2 linked regions of the Thiohalobacter thiocyanaticus genome follow. Each later gene encodes a partner of the first gene's protein in a complex. Links are inferred from orthologs where the notes say so. Each region holds a gene or a part of one and is shown on either strand. Other genes may lie near its edges. The genes, in order: dapF and CFK21_RS13525.

What was found.
Region 2: the proteins of dapF (region 1) and CFK21_RS13525 are in contact, whole or in part, in a solved structure (PDB 5YGU), measured with the Escherichia coli proteins. The link is inferred for Thiohalobacter thiocyanaticus from one-to-one orthologs.

What each region holds. Positions count from the first base shown.
Region 1 is NZ_AP018052.1:312,881-319,079, reverse strand. Bases 1,973-4,768 are described here. They hold dapF (diaminopimelate epimerase), read left to right. Parts: upstream 1,973-2,853; coding sequence 2,854-3,684; downstream 3,685-4,768. Other genes in these bases: xerC (tyrosine recombinase XerC), read left to right, coding at 4,400-4,768; CFK21_RS01475 (DUF484 family protein), read left to right, coding at 3,681-4,403; CFK21_RS01485 (GGDEF domain-containing protein), read left to right, coding at 1,973-2,682. In the rest of the region: LPS translocon maturation chaperone LptM, read left to right, coding at 73-207; lysA (diaminopimelate decarboxylase), read left to right, coding at 215-1,468; more of CFK21_RS01485, read left to right, coding at 1,612-1,972; more of xerC, read left to right, coding at 4,769-5,323; ATP-dependent protease subunit HslV, read left to right, coding at 5,584-6,129; ATP-dependent protease ATPase subunit HslU, read left to right, coding at 6,133-6,199. UniProt on the Escherichia coli protein: Involved in the succinylase branch of the L-lysine biosynthesis and in the biosynthesis of the pentapeptide incorporated in the peptidoglycan moiety. Catalyzes the stereoinversion of LL-2,6-diaminopimelate (L,L-DAP) to meso-diaminopimelate (meso-DAP).
Region 2 is NZ_AP018052.1:2,915,011-2,921,342, forward strand. What follows is about bases 2,372-5,300. They hold CFK21_RS13525 (RNA pyrophosphohydrolase), read right to left. Parts: upstream 4,137-5,300; coding sequence 3,606-4,136; downstream 2,372-3,605. Other genes in these bases: ptsP (phosphoenolpyruvate--protein phosphotransferase), read right to left, coding at 2,372-3,498; CFK21_RS13530 (HAD family hydrolase), read left to right, coding at 4,388-5,044; CFK21_RS13535 (FecCD family ABC transporter permease), read left to right, coding at 5,041-5,300. In the rest of the region: CFK21_RS13505 (hypothetical protein), read left to right, coding at 1-218; bfr (bacterioferritin), read right to left, coding at 308-772; CFK21_RS13515 ((2Fe-2S)-binding protein), read right to left, coding at 879-1,091; more of ptsP, read right to left, coding at 1,231-2,371; more of CFK21_RS13535, read left to right, coding at 5,301-6,036; CFK21_RS13540 (ABC transporter ATP-binding protein), read left to right, coding at 6,033-6,332. UniProt on the Escherichia coli protein: Master regulator of 5'-end-dependent mRNA decay.

The sequences.
Region 1 (6,199 bases):
GCGTTTGTCACCTTGATGGGTACTCGGGCTTGGGGTATGTTGCCGGCTGACACACGCCAGCCGAATCCAATCATGCGTCTCACCTTAACACAGCCGTGCTACCGGCCCGCCCTGCTGCTCGTGCTCGTGCTTGCGGGCCTGCTCGGCGGCTGCGGCCAGAAGGGACCGCTGTACCTGCCCGATGCCGGCACCAGCGAGCAGCAGTAAACCGCCCATGGATGCCTTCGACTATCGCAACGGCAGTCTGTATGCCGAGGACGTGCCGGTCGCCGACATCGTGCACACCCACGGCTCGCCCTGCTACATCTACTCCCGCGCCACGCTGGAGCGTCACTGGCACGCCTTCGACGCCGCCCTGGCCGGCCGGCCGCACCGGGTCTGCTATGCCGTCAAGGCCAATTCCAACCTGGCGCTGCTGAATTGCCTGGCCCGGCTGGGCTCGGGTTTCGACATCGTCTCCGGCGGCGAACTGGCCCGGGTGCTGGCCGCCGGCGGCGACCCGGCGAAGGTGGTCTTCTCCGGCGTGGCCAAGACCGCCGCGGAGATGCGCCAGGCCCTGGAGGCCGGTATCCACTGCTTCAATGTGGAATCGCTGAGCGAGCTCGAGCGCCTGGCCGAGGTGGCCGCCGATGTGGATATCCCGGCGCCGGTCTCGCTGCGGGTCAACCCGGACGTGGACGCCGGCACCCACCCCTACATCTCCACCGGGCTGAAGGAGAACAAGTTCGGCATCGACATCGGCGAGGCCGAGGCCATCTATCGCGACATCGCCGGACACCGGCATCTGCGCGTGATCGGCATCGACTGCCACATCGGTTCCCAACTCACCCGCACCGAGCCCTTCATCGATGCCCTGCGCCGGGTGCTGGCGCTGGTCGACCGGCTGGCGGCGGACGGCATCGTACTCGAGCACCTGGACCTCGGCGGCGGCCTGGGCATCCGCTACCGCGACGAGACCCCGCCGGAGCCGGCCGAGTATGTCGCGCCGCTGCTGGCCGAACTGGGCGACCGCGCGCTGGAGATCCTGATCGAGCCGGGGCGGGCCATCGCGGGCAACGCCGGCATCCTGGTCACCCGGGTCGAGTACCTCAAGCGGACCGAGGCGCACAACTTCGCCATTGTCGATGCCGGCATGAACGATCTGATCCGGCCTTCGCTCTACAGCGCCTGGCAGGAGATCATCCCGGTCCGGCCGCGCCAGGACACCGAATCCCGCTGCTACGACATCGTCGGGCCGGTGTGCGAGACCGGCGACTTCCTGGGCAAGGCGCGTGAACTGGCGCTGACGGCAGGCGACCTGCTGGCGGTGCGCTCGGCCGGGGCCTACGGCTTCACCATGAGCTCCAACTACAACTCGCGACCGCGGCCGCCCGAGATCATGGTCGACGGCGACCGGATCCACCTCATCCGCCCGCGCGAGGCCATCGAGGATCTGTACCGGGGCGAGACACTGCTGCCGGAGGATTGACCTCGCCGCTTCAGTATGGATAAGTGGTAACAACGTCGCGCTGGCGGACAACTCCCGGGACTGCCCGGCCCCTTCACATTCTTCTGTCTGGGGTCATTCGTGCAGCCCGCGGGGTGCCCGCATGAACAAATCAGAAGCAGTGAATGAATAACCCGACACGTCCCAGCCCGGGCACTGCCCAGGCGCTGAATGTCGACCGCAACCGGCAGGCCTTCATCATCGCCCTGTTCTCCACCGTGGGCTCGGCCTACCTGTTCATGTTCGGCTTCAGCGCCCTGACCCGCGGCGATTATATCCTCGGCGGGCTGCTGGTCTGCTCGGCCCTGGCCGGCATCAGCAACTACCTGCTGTTCCGGCAGCTGCACAACTACCGCAGCGCGGCCGGGGTGGTGATTACCATCATGGCCGTCACCTGCCTGTACCTGCTGGTCACCGGCGGCGTGAACGGCACCGGGCCGCTGTGGAGCTATATCGCCATTCCCCTGATCCTGTTCATGTACGGCCCGCGCCTGGGCGGGAGCCTGCTCGGCGCCTATTTCCTGGTCATGGCAACGCTGCTGCTGATCCCGGCCAATCCGCTGCTGCAGACTGAATATGCGTCGGATTTCACCACCCGCTTCCTCGCCTCCTTCCTGGCGGTGAGCATCATGTCCTACGTGCATGAGTATTCCCGCTTCAAGGCCAATCTCGCCATGCAGTCGCTGCGCCAGGCAATGGAACGGGAGGCCCGCACCGATACCCTGACCGGCCTGCCCAACCGCCGCGCCATGTACGAACAGCTGCAGCAGGAACTGGCCCGCGCCCGCCGCATGCGTCACCCCTGGTGCCTGCTGCTGTGTGACCTGGATGATTTCAAGCAGATCAACGACAGCCACGGCCACCAGGTCGGCGATGCGGTACTCAAGGAGACCGGCCGCATCCTCAGACACTGCCTGCGCGCCAGCGACTTCTCCGCCCGCTGGGGAGGCGAGGAATTCCTGGTGCTGCTGCCCGAGACCGACCTGCACGAGGCCGAGGCGGTCGCCGAAAAAATCCGCGAGCAGATCAGCCATATCCGCATCGACGGCGTGGAGCGCAGCTTCACCATCAGCATCGGGGTGTATCAGGCCGACAGCCGCGGCGGTCTCGACGACCAGCTGCGCCAGGCCGACCGCCGGTTGTATGCAGCCAAGCGCAGCGGCAAGAACCGGGTGGTCAGCACCGAACCGGCATGAGGCCAATGCGGATCGCCGCGCAAGCACAGGGAAACAAAAAACAATACAATGTCTTGTGGGCGCTGCATTATGGCCCTTGGATGCACAGCCGACTATTAGCCCGTCATCCCGGCGCAGGCCGGGATGACGGCAGATTTGTGAGTTATTGCGCAACTCCGGACGATTGACTGCATGAACCTGCGTTTCACCAAGATGCACGGCCTGGGCAACGACTTCGTCGTCATCGATGCGGTCAACCAGCGCGTGGCCCTGAATCCCGACCAGGTGCGCCACCTGGCCGACCGCCATCGCGGCATCGGCTGCGACCAGCTGCTGCTGGTCGAACCCGCGACCGACCCTGCGGCCGACTTCCGCTACCGCATCTACAATGCCGATGGCGGCGAGGTCGAGCAGTGCGGCAATGGCGCGCGCTGCTTCATGCGCTTCGTGCATGACCAGGGCCTGACTGCCAAACGCGCGCTGACCGTGCAGACCCTGGCGGGACCGATCGCACTGCGCCTGGAGGACGACGGCCAGGTCACGGTGGACATGGGTCCGCCGCGGCTGGAGCCGGCCGCCATTCCCTTTCAGGCGCCGGCGCGCGCGCCTGTGTACAGCCTCGAGGTCGAGGGGCAGGAATACACGATCGGCGCCCTGTCCATGGGCAACCCGCACGCCGTGCTCACGGTCGAGGACATCGACCGGGCGCCGGTGGCAACCCTGGGGCCGCGCATCGAGCATCACCCGCGATTTCCCAACCGGGTCAATGTGGGCTTCATGCAGATTGACGCACCGGACCATATTCACCTGCGGGTATTCGAACGCGGTGTGGGCGAGACCCGCGCCTGCGGCACCGGCGCCTGTGCCGCCGCAGTGGCCGGAAGGCTGCAGGGCCGGCTCGACGCGCGTGTGCGCGTCAGCCTGCCCGGCGGCGATCTTGTGATAAGCTGGTCGGGCGAGGATGCATCCGTTTTCATGACCGGACCGGCGGTCAGCGTGTTTGAGGGGACACTCCAGCTATGAACACACAGAACAATCTGGACACCCGCAGCGAGGCAGCCAGCGAGATCGACGCCGGGCAGGTCGCCGATTATCTGCGCCGGCACCCGGACTTCTTCGAGCAGCAGCCGCAGCTGCTGACCCAACTCGAACTCTCACATCCAAGCGGGGCGGCCGTGTCCCTGATCGAGCGCCAGGTGGAGAGCCTGCGGGAGCAGAACCGCCAGTACAAGCATAAGCTGATGGAACTGGTGCAGATCGGCCGCGACAACGACGCCCTGCACCAGAACCTGCACCGGCTGACGGTCGCCCTGATGCAGGCCCACGGCCTGGAGGCCGCACTGCAGACCCTGTTCGATCACCTCTATGGCGAATTCAACGCCGATGCCGTGGCCCTGGCGATTCAGGGGCTGCCGCGCGCGGTCGCCAGCGAACAGGTACGCCTGATCCATGCCGGCGAGCCCGCGCTGTGCCAGTTCGAACGCGTCCTGCAGCAGGGCCAGTGCCTGTGCGGCCACCTGCGTCCGGAACAACTCGATTACCTGTTCGGCGACCGCGTCACCCGGGTGCAGTCGGCCGCGCTGCTGCCGCTCGGCGGCACCCCCGCCGTCGGCATGCTTGCGATCGGCAACGAGGACGCGAACTATTACCACCCGGGCATGGACACCCATTTCCTGCGCAACCTGAGCGACCTGATCGGCTGCGCCCTTGCCCCCTACCTCGAGGCCCCGGAACCGGCGTGAGCGCCGAACCGGCATGGGCGGACGTCGAGGCCTACCTGCAGCACCTGGCCCATGAACGCCGCCTCTCTGGGCACACCCTCAGCAACTACCGACGCGACCTCCGTGCCCTGGTCGATTATCTCCGGGAACAGGATGGCCTCGACTGGGACCGGCTCAGCGCCCATGAACTGCGCGCCTTCGCCGCGCGCGAGCATCGCCGCGGCCTGGGCGGGCGCAGCATCCAGCGTCGCCTGTCCGCCGCCCGCGGCCTGTTCGAGTTCCTGATCCGCCAGGGCCGGCTCACGCACAACCCGGCCCGGGACATCCGCGCCCCCAGGAGCCCGCGCCGGCTGCCGGCCGTGCTGGACGTGGACCGCATGAGCCAGCTGCTGCAGCCCGCCGGCGAGGATCCGCTGGAGCGCCGCGACCAGGCCATGCTGGAACTGATCTACTCCTCCGGCCTGCGCCTGGCCGAGCTGGTCGGACTGGACTGCAACGATCTCGATCTGCGCGATGCCCTGGTCAGCGTCACCGGCAAGGGCAATCGCAGCCGGGTGCTGCCGGTCGGACGCCAGGCCCGTACGGCACTGGCGCGCTGGCTGGAGGTCCGCACCGAACTGGCCGCGCCGGACGAACCGGCCCTGTTCGTCAGCCGCCGCGGCAGCCGGCTCACGCCGCGCAGCGTCCAGCAGCGGCTGGACCGCCGCGCCCGCGCCCGCGGCCTGCCGGGGCGCGTGCATCCGCACATGCTGCGCCATGCCTTCGCCAGCCACCTGCTCGAATCCAGCGGCGACCTGCGCGCGGTGCAGGAACTGCTTGGGCATGCCGACATCAGCACCACCCAGATCTATACCCATCTGGACTTCCAGCACCTGGCCGAGGTCTACGACCAGGCCCATCCGCGGGCGCGCAAGCGGAAAGGAGTAAGGAGCGAGGAGTAACGTAGGATGGGTGGAACGCAGCGCAACCCATCATTCCCTGTGCCAGGCGATGGGTTACGGCGCGTGGCGCCTCCACCCATCCTACGCTCTTACAACTGGGGCGGGTTCCGACCGAATTGATTTGCCCGCCGCGAAGCGGCCGGGCAATTCAACCCCACATCCTCTGCGCCTCCGAGCCTCTGCGTTCCCGGCTCCCGGCCTGACCCGGAGCCACCCTTTCAGGTACAATCCCCAGTCCCTCGCAACAGGAGAGCGCGTCAGTGGAACAATTCGACGGCACCACGATCCTGTCGGTGCGCCGCGGCAACCAGGTGGTAATCGGCGGCGACGGCCAGGTCACGCTCGGCAACACCGTGCTCAAGGGCAATGCGCGCAAGGTGCGCACCCTGTATCAGGGCAAGGTGATCGCCGGCTTCGCCGGCGGCACCGCTGACGCCTTTACCCTGTTCGAGCGCTTCGAGGCCAAGCTGGAGAAGCACCGCGGCAATCTCACCCGCGCCGCCGTCGAGCTGGCCAAGGACTGGCGCACCGACCGCGCCCTGCGCCGGCTGGAGGCGCTGCTGGCGGTGGCGGACAGGACCGCCTCGCTGATCATCACTGGCAACGGCGACGTGGTCGAACCCGAGGAAGGCCTGATCGCCATCGGCTCCGGCGGCCCCTTCGCCCAGGCCGCGGCCCGCGCCCTGCTGGAGAACACCGAACTGGAGGCGCGTGAGATCGTCGAACGCGGCCTGCACATCGCCGCCGACATCTGCATCTACACCAACCGCAACCTCACCATCGAAACCCTGACGGACGAAGGCTGACCCATGTCGGAAATGACGCCGCGCGAAATCGTCCAGGAACTGGACAAGCATATCATCGGTCAGCAGTCGG
Region 2 (6,332 bases), 2.6 Mb from region 1 along the record:
CCGGCCTGCGCGATCTGGGGCACTCCGGTCCCTACATGCACAATGGAGCATTCGAGACCATCGAAGCCGCAGTGCGTTTCTATCGGGATGCCTCGGAAATGGCGCGCGGCGCGACCCTGCGCAATGCAGACCCGCGGCTTGATGACATCGCTCTGAACGCAGATGATATTGCTGACCTGACCGCCTTCCTGAAAGCGCTGAATGAGGATTATGAATAACGCGAAATATACTGAGTGAAAAAACGCGGGCTTGTCCCGCGTTTTTTTTGGCAGAGTGCAGCTTCACTGCACCCTTTCGGCGCAGATCTCTACATCATCGACTGCAGATAGTTCTGCTCGCCCACCTTGCCCATGAGCTCCAGCTGGGTCTCCAGCCAGTCGATGTGCTCCTCCTCACTTGCGAGGATGGATTCGAACAACTCACGGCTGACATAGTCGCCGCTCTGCTCGCAATAAGCGATGGCCTCGCGCAGCAGCGGCACGGCTTCCTGCTCGAGCTTGAGGTCGCATTCCAGCATCTCACGCGTGTTCTCGCCGATATGCAACTTGCCCAGATCCTGCAGGTTCGGCAGACCGTCCAGGAACAGGATGCGCTTGATCAGCGCATCGGCGTGCTTCATCTCGTCGATGGACTCGCCGTATTCGTGTTCGTTGAGTTGACTCAAGCCCCAGTTCTCATACATGCGCGCATGCAGAAAATACTGATTGATGGCGGTCAGTTCGTTCTTGAGTGCCTTATTGAGATAGCTGATGACCTGATCGTCGCCTTTCATGGGAAATCCTTGTTGGTGTTTGAGTGACGACCAAAGAAATAACCGCAAAGCCCGGGGTATGCAACCCCGGGGACAGGAGGGATGTGGCAGCTGATGGAGGGAGTGCTTAGACCGCGACCTGCGGCTGGGCAGCCGGAGCGGCCTCGACTGCGCTGCGGGCGCAACTGTCGACCAGCTCACGGGCACAGCGGGCGCACTTGCCGCACTGGGTCGCCACGCCCAACTCGCGAGCCAGGCTGCGAACACAGCCGGCACGGCCGGTCTCGACAGCATCGCGGATCTGGCTGGAGGTAATGTTCTTGCACAGGCAGACGTACATGGATCGGGCCCTCACCGGTCGAAATCAGTTCATGGGCTCAATCCTAGTATGAACGATAATGATTCGCAATACCTTTATTGGACTTTTCTTGTTCGCTTCGGCTGCAGAAAAAGTAAAATGTTTTATTTCATGTAGTTATTTATTTGCCAGCACGTACCAGTCCGCCCAGACCCGCCTCTTCCAGGGCATTATTGAGCAGGACGCGTACGGCCACAGCCTTCTCCATCCCCAGGGCGGTCGACACCAGTTCCCGCGCCCGGGCCAGCGAAAAGGCCCGGATCACGGCCTTGACCCGGGCGATCGAGCCCACGCTCATGCTCAGGCTGTCCACGCCCAGGCCCACCAGCACCAGGGCGGCGGCCGGATCGCCGGCCATCTCGCCGCACACGCTGACCTCGCGCTCGCTGGCATGGGCCTCGTCGACGATCTGGGCCAGCGCCTGCAGGACGGCCGGGTGCAGACTGTTGTAGAGCTCGGCCACCTTGGCGTTGTTGCGATCCACCGCCAACAGATACTGGGTCAGGTCGTTGGTGCCGACGGAGAAGAAATCCACCCTTTTGGCCAGCTGCGGGATCTGGTAGATGACCGAGGGGACCTCGACCATCACCCCGATCAGCGGCAACTCGACCGCCACGCCCTCCTCGGCCAGCTCCCGGTGGGCGCGCCGGATCAGTTCCAGGGTCTCGTCGACCTCGCCCACGTCACTGATCATGGGCAGCATCAGGCGCAGATTGTTCAGGCCCTGACTGGCCCGGAGCACGGCCCGCAGCTGGGTGAGAAAGATCTCCGGGTGATCCAGCATCAGGCGGATGCCGCGCCAGCCCAGGAAGGGATTGTCCTCGTGGATGGGAAAATAGGGCAGCGCCTTGTCGCCGCCGATATCCAGGGTGCGCAGGGTCACCGGCCGCGGCGCGAAGCCCTCCAGCACCTGGCGGTAGATCTGCACCTGTTCCTCCTCGCCGGGGAAGCCGTCGCGGATCAGGAAGGGGATCTCGGTGCGGTACAGGCCCACGCCGTCGGCACCGCTGCGCAGCGAGGGCGAAATGTCCGACAGCAGGCCGGTGTTCACGTACAGCGGCACATGCACGTCGTCGGGGGTGAGCGCCGGCAGCGCGGCCAGTTCCTCCAGCCCGGCGGCCAGTTCGGCCTCCTCACCGACCAGCCGTTCGAATTCCTCCAGCATGTGGCCCGTCGGCCTGACATAGACCTGGCCGCGATAGCCGTCGATGACCAGATTCTGCTCGTCCAGCCGGTTGACCGGCAGGTCCTCCACGCCCATTACTGCGGGAATGCCGAGGGCATGCGCCAGAATGGCCACATGCGAGGAACTCGAGCCCTTCGCCGAGACGATGCCGGCCAGGTGCTGCGTCGGCACCTCGGCGAGATGCGAGGCGGTGACCTCCTCGCCGACCAGGATGGTCGGCTCGGCCACCTCCCGCACCTGAGGCTGGTCCGACTGCAGCCGCATCAGGATGCGCCGGCCCAGGTCGCGCACGTCCTCGGCACGCTCGCGCAGGTAGGCATCCTCCATGGCATCGAAGATCCTCACATGGTCGCGGATGGTCTCGCGCAGCGCCCCCGGCGCCCAGTTGCCCTCGCCGATGCGGCGCAGGGTGGGCTCGACCAGGGTGTCGCTGGAGAGCATCAGCAGCAGGGCATCGAACAGCGCCAGGTCCTCGGCCGGCAGCGAACCGCTCATGCGCCGGGACAGGGCGCGGATATCATCCTCGACCTCGGCGAGCGCCTGCCGGAAGCGCGCCCGCTCGGCCTCGACCTTTCCGGGCGGCAGGGCATGATCGGGAATGGCATCGAGATTGGCCGGCGGATAGACCACCAGCGCCTGACCCAGCGCCAGGCCCGGTGCGCCCGACAGCCCCTTCAGGGTGAAGGCGGTACCGCCGACCTCCTGCAGCAGCCGCGACACCCCGCCCGAGGCATCGGCGTGCGAGATGGCGCCGGCCAGCTGGGCCGCCAGGGTGACCAGGAAGGTCTCTTCGGTTTCGGCGAAACGGCGCACCGCGCGCTGGCGCACCACCAGCACGCCCAGCACCCGGCGATGCTGAATGATGGGCACGCCGAGAAAGCCGTGGAAGGGCTCCTCATCGGTTTCGGTGATATAGCGATAGCGCGGATGCGCGGGTCCGTCCTCGAGATTGACCGGCTCGGCGCGTTCCACCACCAGCCCCACCAGGCCCTCGCCGTCATCGAGCCGGACCATGCCGACCGCGGCCGGATTCAGGCCGTCGGTGGCCATCAGCACCAGCTGGCCGTCGGCATCGCGGAAGTACACCGAGGCCACATCGGCCCCGATGGTCTGCTTGACCCGCTGGACGATGATATTGAGCGCGGTGTTCAGGTCCGGCGCCGCATTCACCGCCTGGATGATCCGGCGCAGGCTGTCGAACATATCGGCTGGGGGCATGCCTCAGGCCTTTATCAGAATAGTGAGGGGATTATGTCCCAGATCCGGGGCGCGGCGCTAACGTCCACGGGGCAGGTGGGGATTGGGGCGGGTCAGCGTCGGGCGCGGGTCGCGAAGCGATGGCGGTTGCGCGGCAGCGGCGGCGCACCGCCGGGAAACAGCAGCGGCGCCAGTTCGCGCAGGGCACGCTTGTATACACCGCGCTTGAACGGCACCACCTCGTGCAGAGGCCGCCAGTAATCGACCCAGCGCCAGTCGTCGAACTCGGGATGATCGGTGGCGTTGAGCCGCACATCCGCCTCTTCGCCCAACAGCCGGAGCAGGAACCAGACCTGCTTCTGGCCGATGCACAGGGGCCGCGAATGACGGCGGATGTAGCGGTCGGGCAGACGGTAACGCAGCCAGCCGCGGGTCGCGCCGATGATCTCGACATGCAGGGGTGAGAGTCCGACCTCCTCATGCAACTCGCGAAAGAGCGCCTCCTCGGGGGTCTCGTCGGTGCGGATACCGCCCTGGGGGAATTGCCAGGCATTCTGACCCAGACGGCGCGCCCACAGCAGTTCCCCCTCCTGATTACTCAGGATGATGCCGACATTGGGACGATATCCATCCGGATCAATCACTTGCACACCCTTCAGGCAGGATTTCCGACATTTCTATTTTCACATAAAGCCCGGTCGGGCGGCAAATCGTACCCCGCCATGCATACGATCGCCGCTAAGCACTTGAATTTGAATGTGACCTACCCCTCGCCGCCGCAGCCGGAAGCGCCTGTGGCGGGCGGCACGGATGCGACGCGACGGAGGCTTCCAGTAGAATGCCCGCTGGCAAGGCAAGCGCATACATCTTCGACCCACACCAAGGAGAGCCGCCGGTGGCACTGGCCCTGTTCGATCTCGACAACACCCTGCTGGGCGGGGACAGCGACTATCTGTGGGGCCGGTTCCTGGTCGAGAACGGCATCGTCGACGCCGATCTCTACGAACAGGAAAACCACCGCTTCTACCAGCAGTATCAGGCGGGCACGCTGGACATCCAGGCCTTTCTCGCCTTCTCCCTGCGCCCGCTGGCCGAGCATCCGCCGGCGCAGCTGCATCGCTGGCGCGAGGCCTTCGTAAGGGAACTGATCGAACCCATCATGCTGCCGGCCGCCCGCGATCTGCTGGAACGCCACCGCAGCGCGGGTGACACCCTGGTCATCATCACCGCCACCAACCGCTTCATCACCGCGCCCATTGCCGAGCGCTTCGGGGTCGAGCACCTGCTGGCCACCGAGGTGGAACAGCACGACGGGGTCTACACCGGCCGCAGCTTCGACATCCCCTGTTTCCAGGCCGGCAAGGTCAAGCGGCTGGAGCAGTGGCTGCAGGCGAACGGCGCGGACCTGGACCGCAGCTGGTTCTACAGCGATTCGCACAATGACCTGCCGCTGCTGGAGCGGGTCACCCACCCGGTGGCGGTCGATCCCGACGATACCCTGCGCCATACCGCACTGGCCCGGGGCTGGCCGGTGATCAGTCTGCGGGAATGAGTGTGCCGTCGCGCCCGCTGTCGCTCCTGCTGCTGCTCGCGCTGCTCAGCGGACTGACTCTGCTGCTGGCCGCCGGCCTGGGCAGTGTGGAGTTGGGGCCGGCGGCCATCCTCCAGGCCCTGCTGGATCGCGGCCCCGACTGGCCCCGGACCCTGGTCTGGGAACTGCGCCTGCCGCGCGCCCTGCTGGCCTTCCAGGTCGGCGGTCTGCTGGCCCTGGCCGGGGTGCTGATGCAGGTGCTGCTGCGCAATCCGCTGGCCGACCCCTATGTACTGGGCACCTCCGGCGGCGCGGCGGTGGGTGCGCTCGGCGCCCTGCTGCTGGGCCTGTCCGGCCTGGCGGTACAGACCCTGGCCTTTGCCGGCGCCCTGCTCTCCACCCTCGTGGTATTCCAACTCGGCGGCGGCCTGCAGCGCTGGCACAGCCACCGGCTGCTGCTGACCGGCATCGTGGTCGCCGCCGGCTGGGGCGCGATCATCACCTTCCTGCTCACCATCGCCCCGGCCGAACGGGTGCACGGCCTGCTGTTCTGGCTCATGGGGGATCTGAACACCGCCGCCCCGATCCGCCTGGGCGGTCTGTGGCTGCTGCTGTTGCTCGTGGTTGCCGTCGGGCTGGGCCGCACCCTCAACCTGCTGTTGCTGGGCCAGAGTACGGCGGCCACGCTGGGTGCGGCCGTCGGCCACACCCTGGTGCTGCTGTATGTGCTGGCGGCCCTGGCCACCGCCCTGGCCGTGAGTCAGGCGGGCAGCATCGGCTTCGTCGGGCTGGTGATCCCGCACCTGATCCGGCTGCTGGGCATCCGCGACCATCGCTTCCTCATTCCCGCCGCGGCGCTGGCCGGCGGCAGTCTGCTGGTGCTGGCCGACACCCTCGGCCGTACCCTGCTCGCGCCCCAGCAGCTGCCGGTGGGCGTGGTCACCGCCTTTCTCGGCGTGCCGCTGTTCCTGTACCTGCTCACCCGCCAGGCGCGGGCCACGGAGCCGGCATGAGCCTGCTGCGCGCCGAACAGCTCGGCATCAATATCGGTCCGCGGCGCCTGGTCGCGGGCCTGGACCTGGCGGTGGAACCGGGTCAGTGCTGGGCCATCCTCGGCCCCAACGGCTCGGGCAAGACCACCCTGCTGCACTGCCTGGCGCGACTGCGCCAGCCGGAGACCGGCCGCATCCTCATCGACGAACAGCCGCTCGAATCCTTTGCGCGCAAGCCCCTGGCCCGGCGCCTGGGCCTGATGCCGCAGGACAATCACGACCCCTTTCCCCTGCAGCTGCGCGAGGCCGCCCTGCTG